2 regions of the Thermoanaerobacter brockii subsp. finnii Ako-1 genome follow, and region 1 is predicted to be linked to the other one. Evidence: riboswitches for the same ligand, from Rfam matches in the RefSeq annotation. Region 1 holds a riboswitch; the other holds the start of a gene.
The links. Region 1 has a riboswitch for cyclic di-AMP ahead of THEBR_RS07465 (C40 family peptidase). Riboswitches for the same ligand answer to the same signal wherever they lie in the genome.
Positions count from the first base shown of each region.

Region 2: linked by a shared signal. The riboswitch ahead of THEBR_RS05035 (cell wall hydrolase) and the one ahead of THEBR_RS07465 (C40 family peptidase) in region 1 are both predicted to bind cyclic di-AMP.

Region 1 covers NC_014964.1:1,487,100-1,498,347, forward strand. Annotated here, with positions in the region: gene THEBR_RS07415 (ATP-binding protein) at 1-56, opposite strand, end outside; gene THEBR_RS07420 (NADH-quinone oxidoreductase subunit NuoE family protein) at 70-552, opposite strand; gene THEBR_RS07425 (PHP domain-containing protein) at 721-1,428, opposite strand; gene THEBR_RS07430 (DRTGG domain-containing protein) at 1,425-1,760, opposite strand; gene THEBR_RS07435 ([Fe-Fe] hydrogenase large subunit C-terminal domain-containing protein) at 1,767-3,074, opposite strand; gene THEBR_RS07440 (ATP-binding protein) at 3,083-3,532, opposite strand; gene THEBR_RS07445 (DRTGG domain-containing protein) at 3,504-3,857, opposite strand; gene THEBR_RS07450 (SPOR domain-containing protein) at 3,872-4,663, opposite strand; gene THEBR_RS07455 (lytic transglycosylase domain-containing protein) at 4,817-5,377, shown strand; gene typA (translational GTPase TypA) at 5,400-7,223, opposite strand; gene THEBR_RS07465 (C40 family peptidase) at 7,341-8,480, opposite strand; cyclic di-AMP (ydaO/yuaA leader) riboswitch at 8,486-8,616, opposite strand; tRNA gene THEBR_RS07470 (tRNA-Leu) at 8,796-8,880, opposite strand; gene THEBR_RS07475 (peptide ABC transporter substrate-binding protein) at 8,954-10,537, opposite strand; gene THEBR_RS07480 (nicotinate phosphoribosyltransferase) at 10,557-11,248, opposite strand, start outside.
Region 2 covers NC_014964.1:1,037,377-1,048,624, reverse strand. Annotated here, with positions in the region: gene nagB (glucosamine-6-phosphate deaminase) at 1-753, opposite strand, end outside; gene THEBR_RS05050 (ROK family transcriptional regulator) at 766-1,911, opposite strand; gene THEBR_RS05045 (PIG-L family deacetylase) at 2,118-2,492, shown strand; gene THEBR_RS05040 (TMEM165/GDT1 family protein) at 2,928-3,488, shown strand; gene THEBR_RS05035 (cell wall hydrolase) at 3,542-4,345, opposite strand; cyclic di-AMP (ydaO/yuaA leader) riboswitch at 4,345-4,471, opposite strand; gene THEBR_RS12385 (hypothetical protein) at 4,530-4,688, opposite strand; gene aroA (3-phosphoshikimate 1-carboxyvinyltransferase) at 4,831-6,102, opposite strand; gene THEBR_RS05025 (prephenate dehydrogenase) at 6,112-6,954, opposite strand; gene aroF (3-deoxy-7-phosphoheptulonate synthase) at 6,951-7,967, opposite strand; gene pheA (prephenate dehydratase) at 7,992-8,816, opposite strand; gene aroB (3-dehydroquinate synthase) at 8,931-10,001, opposite strand; gene pepF (oligoendopeptidase F) at 10,203-11,248, opposite strand, start outside.

The DNA of each region.
Region 1 (11,248 bases):
CCCGCTCTTATGCTATTTTGTGACAAATCTAATATATAAAGAGCTAATTCTTTCATAACAATCAAACTCTTACTCAAATTTACTCAATATTTCATCAACATCATCAGGAGTTAATCTTCCAAAAACTTCACCATTTATCATCATAACAGGAGCCAATCCGCAAGCTCCAAGGCATCTAGTAGGTTCTAAAGAAAATTTCCCATCTGGAGTTGTTTCACCTACTTGAATTCCCAATTTCTCTTTTATTTTTTCCAGCACCATTGCAGCTCCTCTTACATAACAAGCTGTTCCCATACACAAATTGATCTTGTATTTACCCGAAGGCTTTAAAGTAAACCTTGAATAAAAAGTAGCTATTCCAAATATTTCTGTCAAAGGCACATTCATTTCTTTTGAAATATAAAGTTGAACTTCAATAGGAAGATATCCAAAAATTTCTTGAGCCTCATTCATAATTGCAATCAAAGAGCCAGGGATATTTTTTAATTCCTCCAAAGCCTTTTTAAACCTCTCTACTTTCTCTTCACCGAATTTTCGGCATAAGGTCTCCATTTATTTCCCTCCTTATGAATTAAAAATTTCATGTTCCAAGCTCTAAGTAAACTTTGTATTCAATGTTCGTCAATATTATATCATATATTTATTAAATTTTTAACAAGCTTTTATAAAAAAATTTTTATTTTCTGATAATCCCAACTAATTTAGTAGAATTACAAAAACTCAATAACCGCAAAGCCAGTCTACAACACTTTTTAATTCTGACTTACACAGTAAGAATTCCTCTCTTTCAGAAATATCTCCTAAATAATGGGCATCTGACGACCTTATAATTTTATATTTTCTATATTCAGGATATGAGTGTAAAAAATTTTCTGTCACAATACCTTTTGATATCTCAATTGTTGTTAAATTTTTAATATTAGGGATAAATCCAAGATTTGATACAATACTATAGGCAGGCCGATCCACATGGGCTGTGACCGCTACCCCCTTGCCCTCCATGTATTCAAAAATTTCATTAATGCTCAAATTTGATGAAATTAACAATGAGTAATCTATCTCTTCTATAACATTATCTTCTTCATCCATCACAAATTGATTCCCAAAGATTGTTTTTTCATTTTTAATTTTTATCAAATTTTCGTTAATAATTTCGCTAAATTTTGCGCATTCATCTACTGAATAAAAATAACAAAGTATGTGAACCTCTTCTCTTGTCTGTACCTCTATACCAGGCACTACTATCAAGCCTTTTTTTAATCCAAGATTATACACAGCTTTCACATTTTTTGCGCTGTTGTGGTCTGTTATAGCTATTACATCAAGTCCTTTTATAGAAGCCATATTGACAATATTGTTAGGAGTCATATCATCAGAAGCGCAAGGGGATAAAGCCGTATGAATGTGCAAATCATAATAAAGCATCATTTCATCATCTCGTACAAAGTTATTGCCGCTTCATAAGAAGTCCCTGTAAAACTTAATATAGGGATGCCTTCTTCATCAGCCTTTTTCTTAGCTTCTTCATCTAATTTCGCATCTTCAGGAATTATTATACAACTTATTTCGGCCAACAAAGCTACTGCTACGATATTTACATGAGTTTGAATTGTTATCCAGGCGCTCTTTGCTTTTGCATGGGCCATAACCCAACTTAAAAGGTCGCATATATACACCCCCTCAATTTCTTTGTCAATTCCGTTGCCCCCTGCAACTAATTTAAATCCTCTATTGACAAGATCAGCTACTTTTATCCTCATAACATTTCACTCCTTTCCCTCACTTAAAACTGGAGGAATTTTACCTGCAAGTTCATTTAATTCTTGAGACAAATTTTTTATTTTGTCTTTTAATATAAAAATGCAATCATATTCCGTAGCATAACCTTTCACTATATCTTCTGCCAATGCCCTACAAGTAGGTGAACCACAAGAACCACAGTCAAGTCCTGGTAAGGCTTTGTATTGTGTGTCTATTTGTTTCATCATTTCGAGCGCCTTAGAAATGTCTTTGTCCAACTTCATAACTTCACTTTTTTCTATTTTCTTTTTCCATTTCACCTCTTCAAAATCAATATCTTTCTCATCAAACATAGGCTCTTCTCTTTTGAGAAGTTTTTCCGTCAGTTTTCTTATTCTGTTTTTGGCCACAAAATTATTTTCAACAGTCAAAGGTCCACCAATACACCCACCGATACATGCAAGCCCTTCAAAAAAGTCTAAATCGTTCAATTTTCCTAATTCAATCTCTTCTAGAACATCTACAACATTGTGTATCCCGTCTACATAAATACTATTTTCTGTAAAGGTACCAAATGCTTCTCCACCAGAGTTTGCCCATCCAACACCTATCATAGAAGCTTTGCTTAAATCTCTGACAACAGTAGTCTTAGCTTTTTCAATGATTAGGCCATATATTTCTTTCATAGAAAAAACCCCATCAATTTTGGATTTTTCTATACCAATAGGATTTTTCACACTTGTCACTTTTGCAGCACAGGGGGAAATGAAAAAAACTCCTATTTCCTCTTGCTTCAGTCCCGTCTTTTTAATTGCTTCCTTTTTTGCTAATATTGCCGCAGTATCCATAGGAGAACATATATCCAATAAATTATCAATCAAAGAGGGAAATTTGATTTGTACGAATCGCACAACAGCGGGGCAAGCAGAAGATATAACTGGCTTTTTTAAATTTCCTTTTGCCAATGCTTCCCGCGTAAATTTAGAAACAATTTCAGCAGCATATGCCACTTCAAAAACTTCATCAAAGCCTATATCCAGCAATGCACTCAATATTTGATTAATAGTTAAATCCCTAAATTGTCCATATAAAGAAGGAGCAGGAAGTGCAATCTTGTACTTAAAATTTTTCATCGTATCCAAACTATCAGTTACCGCCAATTTAGCATGATATGGGCACACACGTATACATTCACCACAATCTATGCACCTTTCATTTATAATCCTTGCTTTCCCATCTCTTACCCTTATTGCCTCCGTAGGACATCTTTTTATGCAATTAGTACACCCTCTACATCTATCCTTATCTAATGTAACAGAGTGAAAATATGACATTTTATCACCTACTTAAATAAAATTTCCATTACCACAGTTGTCCCATTTTTACTGCTTTTTATATCCATAAAATCAGAATTTTCCTTCATATTAGGAAGTCCCATGCCGGCTCCAAATCCCATTTCCCTTATCTCTTCAGGAGCAGTAGAATATCCTTCTTTCATGGCAAGTTCAATGTCTTCTATTCCAGGACCTGTGTCTTCTGCAGTTATGCGTATTTTATCGCCAAAAATTTCTATTTTCATGTGACCTCCATAAGAATGAATTATTATATTCATCTCTGCTTCATAACAAGCTATGCAACTTCTCCTTACAACATTTGGATTTAAGGAAAGCTGTTTTAACACAGCTCTTAAATTGCTGGAAACCTCTCCTGCAGAATCAAAATCTCTCGCTTTAACATCAAAATCTAAACTATAAAGTACCATTTCATTCACCACTTCTACAAGTAAGCCCATTAGAATACAAAAGGCCACAGGCAATATAAAGAGGATATTTTGTCTTCATTATCACAAGTCCTGCTTTTTTAGCAAGTTCCAATATTTCCTCTCCCGGAGTCTTACCTCTTACAAACACTATACATTTAATATCTCCCACTACTTCTGCAGTCCTTATAACTTGGACATTAGTAAGCCCTGTCAAAAGCACAGCCTTTTCGTCACGAGATGCCAAAACATCACTCATCAAGTCTGCACCACAAGCAGTAAATACTTCTTCTTCTAATTTTTCTTCTCCCACCATAACTTCTGCATTTAAAATTTCTTTTACCTCTTTTAATTTCATACCTTAACACCCCATTATTGGTTTTGCATAACAATTGTTTTTAAAAAAGTATTATATTCTTCACAAGATTGCCATAAACTTTCTTGCAATAAACTAAAGGTATTTCCATCTTCTAAAGCAGCCGATATTTCAATTTTTTTAATATCATTTGTTATTTTATCGACAATCTCTATCGTCTTTTGTATTAGTATTGTCACTTCTTTTTTTTCAAAATCCTCCTTACTATTTTTAAAACTATCCACTTTTCTCTTTAATTCTTCTAATTCTTGTTTTTCTAATTTGTCATTAGAAGCTTTATAAGAAAGAGCCGACATATAATCAAAAATTTGTTGAAAATCTTGTAATTTGCTTGTAAAAACATCCATTTCTGATGTTAATTTCTTGTCATATGCAATTTTTATAGAAGGCCCTTTTTTTACATATACTTCACTGGAAATACCTTGAGACTTTAAGGAAGAAGAAAATAAAGCAGCTTGTTCTCTATCTAAAAATATTCCACCTATTAACAAATATTTGTCAGAATCTTTACTAACAAAAGAATAAACTCCCTTCATCTTCATTAAATCATCCTGATACTTTGCAGTCTCAAAATCTGAATAGCTACCTAAAACAACTTCAAACAAGTCAATTCCTTTAACAACCATCTCTTCAAAATTATCACTGTCATTTGTTTTTGAAATGTTAGGTTCTACAATATCTTTTGAAATAAAATAACCTGCTAAAAGAGAAACTAGAGGAATTATTAATACAACAATTAAAACTTCCAGCATTCTTTCGTTTTTCATTTCTTTATCAACCCTTACCATAAATCTTTATACGATAAATCTTTACACTTATATTATACTATACTTCCTTAAAAAATCCTTTAAAAATTTTAATAGGACTTTTTTACTAATTTGCACTTTTAAAAGAGGTTTTAGAAGAATTTTGTCGAATTATATATTATAGGAGGGATTGAATTGACAAATATTGTAAATCAAATAATTGAAAATAAATTTCGCGAAATTCAAAGCAGACTCCCTGCTAATATAAAAATATTTAACACTGATAAACCTTTTGCTGAAGTTTTAAACAATGCTATAGAAAATCAACAATACAATTCAGGAAATGTGAGTAATAATGCGCCATCAAAAAATACAAATTTACAACAAATTGAAGATTTAATACAACGGGCCAGTCAAAAATATAATGTAGATGCAAATCTCATCAGAGCGGTCATCAAAGCAGAGTCTAATTTTAATCCATTCGCAGTTTCTTCTGCAGGAGCGATGGGACTTATGCAGCTTATGCCTTCAACTGCAAAGGAATTAAATGTATCCAATCCTTTTGACCCTTCTCAAAATATAGATGGAGGAGTAAGATACCTAAAAAATTTGTTAGACACTTACCATGACATAAGATTAGCATTAGCTGCATATAATGCTGGTCCTCAATCAGTAGAAAAATATCAAGGTATTCCCCCTTACCAAGAAACTATAAATTATATAAACAAAATTTTAAATGACTTATATAATAAATAATAAAGGAGCCAAAAAGGCTCCCCTATTTGTTGTATTTTGCACTTTTATATCTTTGTTGAGAATCCAAAATCTTTTTTCGTATTCTAATGCTTTGAGGAGTAACTTCCACTAATTCATCATTATCTATAAACTCTAATGCTTCTTCTAAGGACATCTTTTTTACAGGAGATAGCCTCAAAGCCTCATCCGCCGTTGCAGACCTTAAATTTGTCACATGTTTTTTCTTACATACATTGACATCAATATCTCCACTTCTTGAATTAACTCCCACAACCATCCCTTCATACACTTTTGTACCTGGCTCTATAAAAAGTGTCCCTCTCTCTTGAGCATTGTAAAGGCCATAAGTTGTCGCAACCCCCGTCTCAAAAGCTACAAGAGCGCCTCTCGTACGAGAAGGAATGTCTCCTTTGTAAGGTGCATAATCATAAAAGACAGAGGTCATTATGCCATTTCCTTTTGTATCTGTTAAAAATTCAGACCGATACCCTATTAAGCCTCGTGTAGGTATTTTAAACTTAAGCCTTATAGTTCCTGGCTTTAATGTGTGCATATCCATCAATTCAGCTTTTCTCGGTCCTAATTTTTCCATCACAACTCCCATATATTCTTCAGGAATATCTATTGTCAAAAGTTCAATAGGTTCCATTTTTACTCCATTTATTTCTTTAAAAATCACTGTAGGCTTAGAAACCTGTAATTCATACCCTTCCCGTCTCATAGTCTCAATTAAAATAGAAAGATGCAGCTCTCCTCTTCCAGACACCTTAAAAGAATCAGTAGAATCTGTTTCTTCAACTCGCAATGCGACGTTTGTCTCTAGCTCTTTAAAAAGCCTTTCTCTTAAATGTCTTGAAGTAACGTATTTACCCTCAGTTCCAGCAAAAGGACTGGTATTTACACTAAAAGTCATAGAAACTGTTGGCTCTTCTATGCGAACAAAGTCTACCGCCTCGGGGTTATCTCTATCTGCAATGGTCTCTCCAATCTCAATATCGCTTATGCCAGAAACCGCCACAATATCTCCCAAGCTTGCTTCTTCTACTTGCACTCTTTTTAGTCCTTCAAACTGATATAGATTATTTATGTGAACTTTTTGTATTGACCCATCTCTTTTACATATAGCCGCTTCTTCCCCTGAAATTATTTTTCCTCTAACTACTTTTCCAATGGCAATTCTCCCAATGTAATCATCATAATCTAAAGTAGTCACTATAAGTTGTAATGGTGCTTCAATATCTCCTATTGGTGCAGGAATATAGTCTAAAATCGTATCAAAAAGAGGTCTCAAGTCATGAGACTCTTCTTCTAAACTTAATTTTGCTATACCTTCTTTTGCAGAGGTGTAGACAACAGGGAAATCAACTTGGTCATCATTTGCTCCTAATTCAATAAATAGATCTAAGACTTCGTCAATAACCTCCTGAGGCCTTGCATCAGGCCTATCAATTTTATTTATGACAACTATAGGTTTTAGATCCAGTTCCAATGCTTTACTTAATACAAAACGGGTCTGTGGCATAGGTCCTTCAAAAGAATCTACCAACAAAAGTACCCCATCTACCATTTTTAATACTCGCTCTACTTCACCGCTAAAATCTGCATGTCCTGGGGTATCCACTATATTTATTTTCACATCTTTATATCTAACAGCAGTATTTTTGGCAAGAATTGTTATGCCTCTTTCTCTTTCTAAATCGTTAAAATCCAAAATCCTTTCCTCAACTTTTTCATTTGCCCTAAAAATACCGCTTTGTTTAAGCATAGCATCAACCAAAGTAGTTTTTCCATGATCAACATGAGCAATAATGGCTATATTTCTTACATCTTCTCTTACATATTTCATAAGGTATCTCCTTCCATAAAATAGGCTATATCGCGTATACAGTATTATATGATATATCAAGGAATAAAAATAGTCAATATAAAAAAGAGCACTCCTTGGAGTACTCTTTTTTTATGCTTATCTTATAACGCGTCGTGCTGTAGTATAATGGTCTTTATAATATCCCGAAGTTATATTACTTATTATCACTTTTCCAGCCCCTGAAGAGCTGTGTATAAACTCACCATTGCCTATATATATTCCTGAGTGATTTATCACACTACTTCCCAAAGTTTTAAAAAATACCAAATCTCCTGGTTGAAGGTTGCTATAACTTACATATTCTTCTACAGTAGATTGGTCCTTCGCCGTTCTTGGTAAATTAATATCAAAATTCTTAAAAACATATTGAACAAAACCGGAACAATCAAACCCTGCAGGAGATGAACCTCCATACACATACTTGGTTCCCAAAAGAGATTTAGCAAATTCTATAAGCTTGTTTACCACACTTCTATCTACGTCTCCTCTTGATACAATCGTTTGTGTTCCTACTGATAAATATTGGCCATATATCCAACCTTCTCTTCCATCTGAAAGCCTTATATTGTACCATCCATTTTGATTTCCTAATACATCCACTTTTGTATTTTTTGTAACTTGTGCTATCACATTGGCAGATATATTACCTGCACTTCTCACATTTACTACACTACCTGTTACTATGCCAACAGCTATTGGTGTTCTATTAACACTTCCTCTTGATACAGTAGTATCTACACTTTTTACTGCTAAATATTGACTGTAAATCCATCCTTCTTTGTTGTTAGAAAGTCTTACTTTGTACCAATCATTTTGCTTTCCTAAAACATCTACTACAGTATTTTTTGCAAGTTGTGTTATTATGCTTGCAGATAAACTGGCTGCACTTCTTACGTTCACTCTACTACCGGTCACAGTACCAACTCCTGTTACCGGTGCATTTTGGCCATTAACTAATGCTAAATACTCTCCAAAAACCCAACCTTCTTTTCCATCTGAAAGCTTAATCTTGTACCATCCATTTTGCTGATCTAACACAGTCACAGTATCATTTAAATTTAGCCGTGTAATAATGCTTCCTGATAAACTGCCCTGCGTTCGTACATTTACATAATTTCCCGTAATCTTTCCAACTCCCAATCCTTCTGCAAACGCTGGGTTCAAAAAAGAACTACCAATCAGCGTCGCGCCAAACACAGAAATTCCAAAAATCATCTTTCCTATTCGCTGATCCACTGCAAATCTCCTTCCTTTATTGCCTCCGGAGTTAGCTGTCGGGTGCGGGACAGAAGGTATCCCTACTGCAGCTTCACTGCAGATTAACCCCAAAAAGCGGTTCCTCCGTACCTTTCGGATTCGGCAAGATTGCATATTTTGTCCTTTTGTCTTATCTTATCATATCCTACAGTCAAAGTCAATGTTTACATTACATTTTCTTAAACTTTTTAATCTTTTTTTAATATATTTTATAAAAAATTAATAATTTGTGTGACAAAAAAATAAAAGGCTTAACGCCTCTTTTCTCTTTTATTTATGGTGCGGATTTATTTATGGTGCGGAGGGTGGGACTTGAACCCACACGGGAAACCCCATACGCCCCTCAAACGTACGCGTCTGCCAGTTCCGCCACCACCGCACGCTTTTTTAATTTCGTCACACTATGAATTATATAATCTTTTTAGGTCAGTGTCAATACCTATTTTTTAATACTACTTTTTTATATACCATTTTTCTATATTGTCGAAAACATTAAATCCAGTAGGGTCCACACCTTTTACATTGTCATATGCCATAACTGCTCCTTCAATATAGAAAAGGCCAATTATAGGTTGTTCCTCTAAAAAAACTTGTTCCAAAACTTGATAATCTGCTTTTAAAGAATTTTCTTCTAAATCATAAAAAATTCTACTATATATTTCATCAACTTTAGAATTACTATAACCCATAAAATTATCTTTGCCTTTTGTCATAAACATCGCAGACATATCTTGATTATAACTTAAATTCCACTCCATTAGCACCAAATCAAACTTACCCGAATACACAGAACTTAGTAAATTATCCCAATCTTTTGGTACAATTTTTATTTCAATTCCTATGCTTTTTAAATTATTCTTTATAATTTGAGCAGTCTTAATTAAATAAGGATTATTTACATTTACTATCAAATCAAATTTAAGTTGATAAGTTCCATTGTTCCTTATCCCTTTAACTAAATTCCAACCATTTTCCTCTAATATTTTATTTGCCTCTTTTATATCGTAATTATGAGCTACTATTTTACTACTATAAAGCCATGAATCAGGGCGGACTGGAATGCATGACTTTAACCCATGACCAAAATATACATCTCTCAAAATTTTGTCAGTATCTATTCCATAACACATCGCTTTCCTGACATTTGAATCTTTCAACGCTGGATTTTGATAATTAGGAGCCATAAATACATAATCTTGCATAACGTATTTATAAATATTTACATTTGAAAGCTCTTTGTATTTATCCCAGTCTATGTCACTTAAAAAAGTAAAATCTGCTTCTTTGCTTTGAAAAGATGTTATCATGGCATTTTCATTAGGCACAATTTTAAATACTATATTATCTATATAGGGTTTGTCGCCTCTATAATAAGGATTTTTTTCAAAAATAACCTCTCTGCTAACACTGTAAGAAGATATCTTATATGGTCCTGTACCAATAGGTACGATGTCTTTATTTAAAATATCTTCCTTGCTCTTGTATTGGTGCTCGGCTAAAATAGGAAAAGTAAATAAAGCTATTGGATTTGCAGCAGGTTTATTTAAAACAACTTCAAATTCATAATCACCGTTTGTCTTATAAGAGGAGAGATAGTTAATGAGAATGTCCTTATAAGGGCTTTTTACCTCCTTACTTTTAAAAGAATCAAAAGTAAATTTTACATCATTAGCTGTAAAACTTACTCCATCCTGCCATTTAACATTCTTTTTTAAATAAAATTTTATATTAAGTCCATTTATATCCCACTTTTCTGCTAATTGAGGAACAGGTTTTAAAGTTTTATCTAAAGTAACTAATCCTTCCAATGACAAATTCAACATTTGCCTTACTCGTTCATTGCTGTTTAAAAAAGGATTTAACGTATCAAAAGAAGTAATATTTACTCTTAAAGTGCCACCCTCTAGTGGCTTTTCTTCTTCAATCTTAGTTTTATCCTCAGAAGCTTGCGGCAAATTTACCATATTTTGTGGAGTGGTTTTGCATCCTGTAAAAATAAACATCAAAATGAAAGATAATATAATAAATTTTCTCATTAACTATCATCTCCGAAAACTATTTTATCTTTTTCAATTTTTTATTTTCTATAATACCAGGAATTCTCCCTCTTTTAGCAACAGGTACCCCTTCTACTTCTTTTATATCCATTGTCATGTCAATAGGTTGAGCATCAGATATGTAACTTCCAACACCAAAAGCATCTGCCCCACTTTCAGAAAGTTTTGCAACTCTTTCAGGATCTAAACCTCCAGAAACTATAATTTTTACATTTGTAAATCCTTTTTGATTAAGCCTTTGTCTTAGTTCATAAACCAAACTGGGAGTAACACCTCCTCTTTCTGATGGAGTATCAAGTCTTACTCCGTATAATCTATCCCCTAAAAATTCAGCAACCCTCAAAGCCTCTTCCACTTCGTCTTTAAAAGTATCAACTAAAATGGTTATCTTCTCATCAGGGGGAGTTATATCTCTGTAAGCTTTCACCACTTCTAATGTATCTCCTGCAATCAAAAAAGCAGCATGAGGTACTGTCCCTTTAGGGTCTTTTCCCATTAATTTTGCACCTAAAACACAGCTGGCATCATCTGCCCCTCCAACGAGTGCCGCCCTTTCCATCACAGGTGCCACAGCTGGATGTACATGTCTCGCGCCAAAACATAATATTGGTTTGTCTTTGGCAACTTCTTTAAGCTCCCTTGCTGCTGTTGCCCAACCAGAAGAACTTGCAAGAATTCCTAATATTGCCG
Region 2 (11,248 bases), 450 kb from region 1:
TACTTCTATTTCTTTTAAATCTTCATCGGGTATAAGTGAAGCAGCCTCCTTATCAATTATTATAGTTACATCGGGATGTAAAGCTAAAACAGTAGCAGGCACTTTAGTAGTCAATTGTCCTTTTATAGTTTCTTTTATTGCCTCTGCTTTATTTTTTCCAGATGCCAAAAGGACAATTTTCTTTGCTTTCATGATACTTCCAAGTCCCATAGTAATCGCCTTTCTTGGCACTTCCTCTGCGCTTTTAAAAAATCTCTTATTAGCATTTATCGTCTTTTCAGTCAAAGTAACCACATGTGTTTTTGTCTCTATACTTTCATCTGGCTCATTAAACCCTATATGTCCATTTATACCAATTCCTAATATCTGTAAATCAATTCCTCCTGCTTTTTCTATTTCTTCTTCATATTTTCTACATTCTTCTTCTAAATCCTCGGCTATACCATTTGGAATATGAACATTTTCTTTTTTAATGTTAATATGATTGAAAAAATTGTGGAACATAAAATAATGATAGCTTTGAGGATGGTCTGGAGATAAACCAATGTATTCGTCTAAATTAAAAGTAATGACATTAGAAAAATCTATTTCCCCTCTTTTATACATCTCAATTAAATGTTTATACATCCCCAGAGGCGTAGAACCTGTAGCAAGCCCTAAAACCGTATTAGGTTTTTCTTTGATTTGCTTTTTCACAATTTCTGCTGCCTTTTTACTCATTTCCTCATAATTTACAGTTATAATTACTTTCATCTTATGGCCTCCTTATAGTAAAATTAAATTATTTGTATTTAAAAGCACATCGGCTACCGCCCCAATAGCAGAAGCATCTTCACCAAGTTGAGCTACTTTAATGTCAAAATCAAAAGGCACAATCCTTTTCACTTTCTCCTTTAGCTCCTGGCGTATATCAATTTCATAGTTTAAAATGTCTCCTCCAATTATTATCACTTCTGGGTTTAAGATACTTACAATATTGGCAATACCCATGCTTAAATTTTTAATAAATTGAGATACAGCTTGTACACAAGCAGGATTTTGTTTTTTATATTCTTTTACTACACCCTCCATAGTTTTTACATAAGGCAAACTTTTAGAAACTGATTCAACTAAAGCAGACAAAGAAGCCTTTCTTTCAAAATAACCATAATCCTCGTAAGAATAAACTCTTTCAAAAGCATCCTCTCCTATGGCCATGTACCCTACTTCCCCTGCAGCGTAACTATTGCCTCGTAATAAAGTACCATTTACATATATTCCCGAGCCTATACCATTTCCTATGTTTATAAGCACAAAATTCTCTATTTCACGGCAACAACCAATCCATCTCTCGCCCAGTGCAGCATAATTTACACTGTTGTCCACGTAGATGTTATAATTAAAAATTTCACTCAACCTTTTCTTTAAATCAAAATTACTCCATTTCAATCCTGGTGCATCAACAATTCCTTTTTGTATATCTGTGATTCCTGGAAGACCAATACCAATTCCTATTATATTTTTATCTTCCTCAGCAAGTTCTTTTATCCCTTTCACAATTCCATTAAAAGCCTGTTCTTTAATGCCAGTTTCCCATTTTATCTTTTTTAAAATTTTCCCCTCTAAATTAGTCAGAATTCCTATCGAATTTGTAGATTCAACGCTTATCCCTATAACAAATCTAGCATCAGGATTAAAAGAAAGCTGTATAGGCTTTCTCCCTACTGTACCTTTTTCTCCGTAACCATTTTCTATTACCAAACCTTCTTCAATCAACTCATCTACAATGGCAGAAATAGTAGATTTGCTCATTTTTAAAACTTTAGAAACCTCTATTCTCGATATGGGTTGCATCTTTTTAATAACATCTAAAACATTGGCTTTATTGATATTTTTAATTAACCCTGAAGTGCCTTTAGTATAGTCTTTCAATATCTCGCCTCCATTAGTTCATTATCTGAACTAATTATCTAAAAAATTAGTTCGATATCCGAACATTTTCTTGTAATTATTATACCATAATAATTTGAAAAATGTAAATAATAAATTTTGAGACTACAAATATACAAGGAAGGTGCCTTATAATGAATAAAAAAATGAAATACATTGCAATAATTACTTTAATACTTTTATAGCCTTTGTGCAAAACTCCTGTTAAAAAACTTTATCCAACTCCTCAAATTTATCAAAGAGTATTAGTCTTTGCACCTCACCCTGATGATGAAACATTGGCTTCAGCTGGCCTTATTCAAGACACTATGAGATATGGTGGTGAAGTAAAAGTCGTAATAATAACTAATGGAGATTCCTTTAAAAGGGCAGTTATTGAAAATTATGACATTCCTTTTCCAACCCCTCATGATTTTTTGCGTCTTGGATACGATAGACAAAAAGAAACTCTCTCTACCTTAAAATACTTAGGAGTAAAAGAGGAAAACATTATTTTTTTAGGATATCCTGATAAAGGTTTAGTTTATCTTCTTGAAATAGTTTTTATATTGATATTACAATAATTCCTAATATAGCATTCTCCCTTTATTATTGCTCCATTAGAAATAATAGCATTCTAAGTCATCAGAAGTATAGTTTACTAAGTACATACAATCGCCTCCTAAATATCTCACAATTTTAAAATAGCACTTTTTTAAAAAGGTTACAATAATGTGTGTAAAATTTTAGTCTAAAAATATAACTATGCAAAAACTCAGCAACCTTCAAAATTTTGACAGACATGTTACAATCAAATAAGTTGACATTTTATGATAAATTTTTTACAATATATTGAGTAAAGGGGAGTAGTTCGCATAGCTTATATGTGGTAAAGTCAACATATCGGGAAACCCTGGCTTTACCTTAAAGAACGAGACCTTTACATAATATGTTTTACATATTATGTAAAGGTCCTAATTTATTTATAGAGCAAATATAATAGTTGGGGAGGCAATAAAATGGAGGCACTTGTCACATCATTTGTCCTTATCTTTACTTCTGAGATGGGAGATAAGTCACAGCTCATGTCAATGGCCTTTGCTACTCTTTTTAAAGTAAGGACTGTTCTTATAAGTATATTTATCGCAGCCTTAATAAACAATGGTATTGCTGTGATATTTGGTTCGTATATCACCGAATACATTCCCATTTTTTATATAAAATTTTCAGCTGCTTTATTATTTTTGTTTTTTGGAATTTCAACTTTAATAGAGGAAGAAACAAAACAGGAAAAAATAAAAAATTCAAAATACGGTCCTGTTGCAACTATTATAAGTACATATGTACTATCAGAATTTGGAGACAAAACGCAATTGGCTGCTATAGCTTTGACTGCATCATATAACAGTCCTCTGTACATATTAATAGGTACTACTCTGGGAATATTTTTAGCAGATGTATTAGGGATAATTGTGGGCATTTATTTTAATAAAAGAATCCCTTCAAAATATTTAAAATATCTATCTTCTTTCATATTCATCGCCTTTGGTCTTTCTACTTTGTATAAATTGTTTTTCTAAGTCAAAAACGGGTACTTAAGTTGTACCCGTTTTTGACCCTCTCATCGGAAGTTTTACCTGCCGTAACAGAAAACCATATTTCCTATTCTTGCCGCTATAGGAAGTGACCACAGCCACGCATTTGTAGAACTCTGGTCAAAATAATATAACGCTCCGTTTGTTGGGTCAACACCACTCAACGCATCTCTTGCCGCACTTATAGCATCAGCTGAGGCAGGTCTATTTATCCACCCATTTAACACAGGAGTAAATTGGTAATTTCCGTATGCATCGACTTGATATATCACGTCTTTTATAGTATTAGGGAAAATACCACTTTTAACTCTGTTTATTACTACGGCCGCAACTGCTACTTTAGCCTGGTATGGTTCTCCATCTGCTTCCGCGGTAACAAGTCGCGCAAGGAGGTCAAATTCCTCTTTTGTGTAGGGGATTACACCCCTTTCAATAGAACCTCTGCTGACATCCTGATATGTCCTATTAGAAGAAGTAGCACTGGGTATAATAAAGACTTGTCCAGGATATATTATGTCGCTTTTGTATCCGTTTACAGATTTGAGCATATCAACAGTAATGCCGTATTTTAAAGCAATTAAGTACAAGCTGTCACCTTTTTGGACAACATATGTGTTATCACTTCCCGGCACTTGTAAAACTTGTCCTGGGTATATTACGGTACTTTGAAGGCCGTTTAAAGACATCAACTTAGTATAGGTAGTTCCATATTTTTGGCTTATACCCCATAAGGTATCGCCGGGTTTAACTGTGTAAGTTGCGGCAAATATTGATTGGAAAATAAACAATCCGCCTATAACTGATGCGATGAGAGGTTTGACCTTGATGTGAATATTAAACATGTTGTTCCCCCTTTCGCCTCCGAGGTTAGTTGACGGGTTCGGGTGAGGGCCACCCTACCACGAAAGTGGATTCACCCCAATTTAGTTCCCCCGTACCCCTTATCGGGGATTCGGCATATTTTTAACTAAATTATAACCGGATATCTAATTTGTGTCCATATTAAACTGGTGGAAAGATAGGTACTTACTGGCACTCACTATAGCCACAGAAAGGACAAAAAACACATCCTCCTTCATGAACCAATTTAGCACCGCAATCCGGACATGCAAACACATTTACATTATTTTGATCAGCTTTATTTTCTTTTAGCTGTTTTTTATCCTCTGCCACTTGGTTTTTCATTTTAATCACCTCTATATATTGTTGTATTATTATAATAACACACAATATATAGGATTTCAAGAGCAAAGTTTGACAAAAAAATAACATCCTTCTGCTTTTTTTTGTAAAACTTACATTTTTTGATTATTCATCACCAATGATATTAAAGCATATCAAAGGTTTTATAAAAATCCGGATACGAAATATTTACACATTCAGCATTTTTTATCTTAGTTTCTCCTTCTGCCATAAGTCCAGCAACCCATAAAGACATGGCAATCCTGTGGTCATTGTAACTTTCCACTGTATTCCCTTTCAAAAATCCCGTGCCTTCTATAATCATCCCATCTTCTGTTTCAAAAATTTTAGCTCCCATTTTCTTTAATTCTGAAGTGATTGTATTTATTCTATTGCTTTCTTTTACTTTTAACTCCTCGGCATCTTTTATCACTGTTTTCCCTTCTGCGAAGACTGCTGCAACTGCTATTACTGGAATTTCATCAATAAGCCTTGGAATAAGACTTCCTCCAATTTCAATTCCTTTTAGCCTTGAAGTCTTAACTGTTATATCCGCTACTTTTTCATTGTTTATAGTTCTTTCATTTGTTAAGACAATGTCTCCTCCCATCTCTTTTATCACATCAATAATACCGGTTCTTGTAGGATTTACATTTACATTTTTTATAGTAACCTCCGAATTTGGAACGAGAGTTGCAGCAACAATAAAATATGCTGCTGACGATATATCCCCTGGTACAATAACTTTCTGCCCTTGTAATTTGTAGCCAGGGTAACAAGTTATTTTTGTGCCATTTACCTCCACTTTAGCACCAAAAGAACTAAACATGAGTTCCGTGTGATTTCTTGAAGGGTAGGGCTCTTCAATAGTCGTTTTATCATCGGCGTAAAGGCTTGCCAACATTATACTGGACTTAACCTGTGCACTGGCAATTGGCATTTTGTAATATATGCCTTTAAGTTTGTTTCCAAAAACCGTAAGAGGTGCAAAATTTCCTTCTCTTGCTTCTATTTTCGCTCCCATCATACTAAGAGGAGTTATCACTCTTCCCATAGGGCGTCTCTTTATAGAATCATCGCCTGTAAGCGTTGTCTCAAATTTTTGACCAGCGAGAATACCCATCAAAAGCCGAATAGTAGTACCCGAATTTCCTACATCAAGAATTTTTTCACTTTTATTTAGATAAAGTCCTTTTCCTTGAACTTTAACATTTGTGCCTTTTAATTCAATGTCAACACCCAAATTTTTCATACAGTTAATAGTAGATATACAATCTTCTCCTAAAAGAAAATTTTCAATCTCTGTAATTCCTTCTGCAATTGACCCAATCATTACAGCTCTATGAGATATTGACTTATCTCCTGGGACAGAGATAACACCTTTTAAAAATCTTTTCTTCTTTACTTCAATATCCATAACAACACCTCAAGTTATAGTGTTTCGATATTTTCTCGCATCTTCAAGAAATTTTTGTATACTCTCAATATCATCATTTTCTAAATAACTAATAAAGTCAGTCAAGACTTCTTTATAATTTTTTAATAAATCTAAAATAATTTCCCTGTTTGTGCAAATTATATCTTTCCATATCTCAGTTTGAGATAATGCAATTCGCGTAGTATCTTTAAAACCACCAGCTGCGTATTTAAAGGCTTCATTACATTTGTTATAAGCAAAATTCGTCAGTATAGCAGAAATGATATGAGGTACATGGCTTATAACTCCCACAATAGTGTCGTGTTTATTATAATCCATTATCATCGGTTTTGCACCTATTTTTATTATTACTTCTTTTATAAACAGATCCAAAACCTCATCATTTGTAGTATCAAAAGGTGTCAACAAATAATTTGAATTGACAAATAAATCTGCATCAGCGTTGTCATAACCTGCTTTTTCTGTGCCAGCCATGGGATGGCCCCCGATGAAAAAAATTTCATCGGGTAAAAATTTTTGTACTTCTTCCATTATGACTTTTTTTGTACTTCCAACGTCAGTTACAATACAGCCTCTTTTTAAATAATGAATTATATTTTTTACGCTTTCAACGACTTTTCCAACAGGTGTACATATAAAAACTATATCAGCATCTACTTGAAAATCGATGTCTGTCACGCCGTAAGAAATTACTCCTTCTTCTAATGCTTTTTGTAAACTGTCTCTATTTATATCAACACCAATAATGTCTATATCTGTGTATTTTTTTAATGCTTTTGCCATTGATCCCCCTATAAGACCCAATCCTACAATAACCGCTTTTTTTATCATGAAAAATCCCGTCCTACCGCTTTAGCGATAACTTTTATATCTTGACATAAGGCTTCAAAATTTTCTGGGGTAAGGGATTGAGCCCCATCGGATAAGGCATTTTTGGGGTCTGGATGTACCTCAATAATGAGTCCATCAGCTCCTGCTGCTATAGCAGCTTTAGCCATAGGAGCTACAAGGTGCCATTTCCCAGTGCCGTGACTGGGGTCAACAACTATAGGCAAATGACTCAATTTTTTTATAGCTGGAACTGCACTTAAATCTAAAGTATTTCGCGTATAAGTTTCAAAAGTCCTTATTCCTCTTTCACAGAGGATAACGTCTTTGTTGCCTTCACTTAAAATATACTCAGCAGCACTTAACCACTCTTCTAATGTTGCAGCAAGTCCCCTCTTCAATAAAACAGGCTTGTTAATTCTACCCACTGCTTTAAGCAATGGGAAATTCTGCATATTTCTCGCACCTATCTGTAGAACATCCGCGTATTGTGCCACTAGTTCAACTGAATGTACATCCATGACCTCTGTCACAATCTTAAGTCCAATGAGTTCTTTTGCTTCCTTAAGCATCTTTAAACCCTCTTCTTCAAGACCTTGGAAAGAATAAGGAGATGTTCTCGGTTTAAATGCCCCTCCTCTTAAAAATTGAGCTCCCGCTTTTTTAACCGCCATAGCACTTTCAAAAAGTTGTTCTCTGCTTTCTACTGCACAAGGTCCTGCCATTATAACTATGTTGTTTCCACCTATTTTTACATCCTCTACTTCCACGATGGTAGGCTCTGGTTTGAAAATTCTGCTGGCGAGTTTGTAAGGCTCCACAATAGGAATGACTTTTTCTACTCCCTCCATCATTTCTATAGCCTTACCTTCTAATTTTTTCTTATCACCTATAACACCTATGACTATTTTTTCTTCACCTTTTGAAATGTGGTAACCTAAACCGAGAGATGTTAAAAGATTTGTAATATCAGAGATTTGCTTATCAGTGGCATCAATATTCATAACAATTACCATTTTCAATTCCTCCATTCTACCGTTCTACTTAAATTTAGGATATGAACCTAATACTTTTAAAAAATCCGTTCTACCTTTTAACTCCTCTAAGGCATCCTTTACTATCTCATCTTCTCTATGCCCCTCAATGTCCACCCAAAAAACATATTCCCCAAGTTTTTTCCTTGAAGGTCGAGATTCTATTTTTGTCATATTAATTTTTTTGTTGGCCAAAACACCTAAAGCGTTATATAAACTGCCTGGAACATTGGGAACAGAAAATACTATTGAGGTCTTGTCTTTACCTGTGACAACCCAATCTTTTTGAGAAAGAATTAAAAATCTCGTATAATTTTCTTTCACATCTTGTATGTTTCTATCAATTATTCTCATGCCGTAAATAACAGCTGCTCTTTCAGGACCTATCGCCACTACTCCGGGTTTAGATTTGACACCTAAGACTGCTTGGGCAGTACTGTCTGTAGCTTTTACTTCCGCATTGGGAAATTTTTTAGATATATATTCCCTGCACTGAGCAATTGCCTGCTGATGAGAAAGTATACAATGTACATCTTTAAATTCAACTGGAGCATCCGAAATCAAGCAATGGGAAATAGGTATTATCACCTCTCCTTTTATCATTATCCCATTTGCGTCGTTTATCAGCATATCTACGGCAATATTTACAGAACCTTCGATAGAGTTTTCAATAGGAATTACTGCCTCTTCGCATAAGCTATTGCTTATACAATTTATGACTTCCGGAATGGTGTTAAACTCTACAACTTCACAGTTTTCAACACCTTGTGTGTATTTTATAACAGCTTCTTCAGAAAATGTTCCTTTAGGACCCAAATAGCCAATTTTCATCCAACACCCCCTTGCAAATTATAATATTAGTGATATTTTAATACTTTGCATAAGTAGAGTCAAGTAAATTTTTCATAAAGTCTAAAAAAGATAAAGAAAAAAGCGGTTACCCGCTTATTTTAAAACTTTTAAGATTTCTTCCTCTTTAACAGTCGTAACTTCAGCTTTTCCTAAACCACGAAGAAGAACAAAATTTATTTTGGCTTCTCTACTCTTTTTATCAAGTTTTATAGCCTCTACGATGTCTTCTTTGTGCAAATCCTCATAATCTGTAGGTAATCCTGTCCTTTGTATTAAAGAAAAAATTCTTTCAAAATATTTTTCATCAATATACCCTAAATTTAATGCAAGTTTACAAGCGTATACCATACCTATAGCAACAGCTTCACCGTGAATATACCTCTCATAACCTGTTAAAGCTTCAATGGCATGTCCTATTGTATGGCCAAAATTTAATATTGAACGCAGGTTTTCTTCTTTTTCATCAAGAGATACGATTTTCCCTTTTATTTCGCAAGATTTTTTGATTATATGCCTTAATTTATCTTCTTCTAAATCTAAAATTTCATAAATGTTGCTTTCAATATACTCAAATAAACTAAAATCCCATATAATACCATATTTGATTATTTCAGCTAATCCACCAAGTATTTCTCTTTTATCTAACGTGTTTAAAACGGCGGTGTCTATATATACCATTTTAGGTTGATGAAAAGCTCCTATTATGTTTTTGCCTTTTTTTAGATTGACTGCTACTTTGCCCCCTACACTGCTATCAACCTGCGCCAACAAAGTCGTAGGAATTTGCACAAAGTCTATTCCCCTCATGTAAGTTGCTGCGACAAATCCCGCTATGTCTCCTACAACGCCTCCTCCAAGAGCTATAACTGAACTGTCTCTTAAAAGTCCATAGTCATAAGCTTTTTCAAGAAGCCTTTGTGCCATTTCCATTGTTTTACTTGTTTCCCCTGCAGGAATAACTTCATATGACACATCAAAACGACTTTTTTTAAGACTTTCATTGAGTTTTTCAAAATACAAAGGATAAACATTAAAATCAGTTATTATAAATGTTTTACTACTTCTTACATGTTTCTTTACTATTTCTCCTAATTTATCAAAAGAATCATAGGCAAAATAAATAGGATAAGACCTTTCTTTTAAATCAATTGTTATAAAATCCAAAGTTCACACCTCACACTTTTTTATTTTAATATTATACATCATTAAAAAGAAAAAGTTAAGCAAAATGAGTAAAACAATATTTCAGCTTAAACTTCTTCTGGCTCTTTATCAAAATAAAAGAGGTACATGTCTTCAAATTCTGGTTCTACTGATTATTAAAAAACAAAAAAGGACAGTCTCTTTTACTGCCCTCTTGATTCATTATAGCATTTTTTCAAACTCATCAAGCAATTTTTCAAAAACATCCAAAGCATCGTTTACTGGTTTTGGAGTAGTTAAATCCACTCCTGCCTTCTTTAAAAGGTTTAAAGGATAATCAGAGCTCCCGCTCTTTAAAAACTCCTTGTATCTTTCTACAGCTTTTTCCCCCTCATTTAGTATCATCTGAGAAATAGCTATTGCCGCAGAAAATCCAGTAGCATATTTATAGACATAGAAATTTCTATAAAAATGTGGGATTCTCGCCCACTCATAGCTTATTCCTTCATCTACTACTATGTCATCTCCATAGTAGAGCTTATTTAATTCATAATATTTTTTGTTTAACACTTCCGCTGTAAGAGGTTCTCCTCTTTCTGCCATTTCGTGTATGAGTTTTTCAAACTCAGCAAACATAACCTGCCTATAGACTGTTCCTCTGAATTCCTCAAAAAAGTGATTTAAAAGATAAAGTCTTTCTTTTTCGTCTTTTGAATTTTTTAAAAGATAATCCATCAGTAGAGCCTCATTACAAGTAGAAGCTACTTCTGCCACAAAAATCTTATATCCTGCATACACATATGGTTGTGTCGCATTTGAATAATACGTATGCAAAGAATGTCCCATTTCATGGGCAATTGTAAATACATCATTTAATTTGCCCTGATAGTTTAAAAGTACATAAGGATGGGTGCCATAAGTTCCCCATGAATAAGCTCCAGAAGTTTTACCTCGGTTTTCATAAACATCTACCCAACGGGAATTAAACCCTTTCCTTAGTAAATTTATGTATTCATCTCCTAACGGTTGTAGTCCTTCTAGCACGAGGTTAATTGCTTCTTCATATGTAAATTTCTTATCATATTCCTGTATCAAGGGCACATACAAGTCATACATGTGAAGTTCGTCTAAACCTAAAAGTTTCTTTTTAAGCCTCACATATCTATGTAATACATCAAGTCTACTATGTACTGTCTCTATAAGATTGTTGTAAACTTCTACACTTACATTATCTTCAAATAGTGAGGCTTCCAATGAAGAATTATATT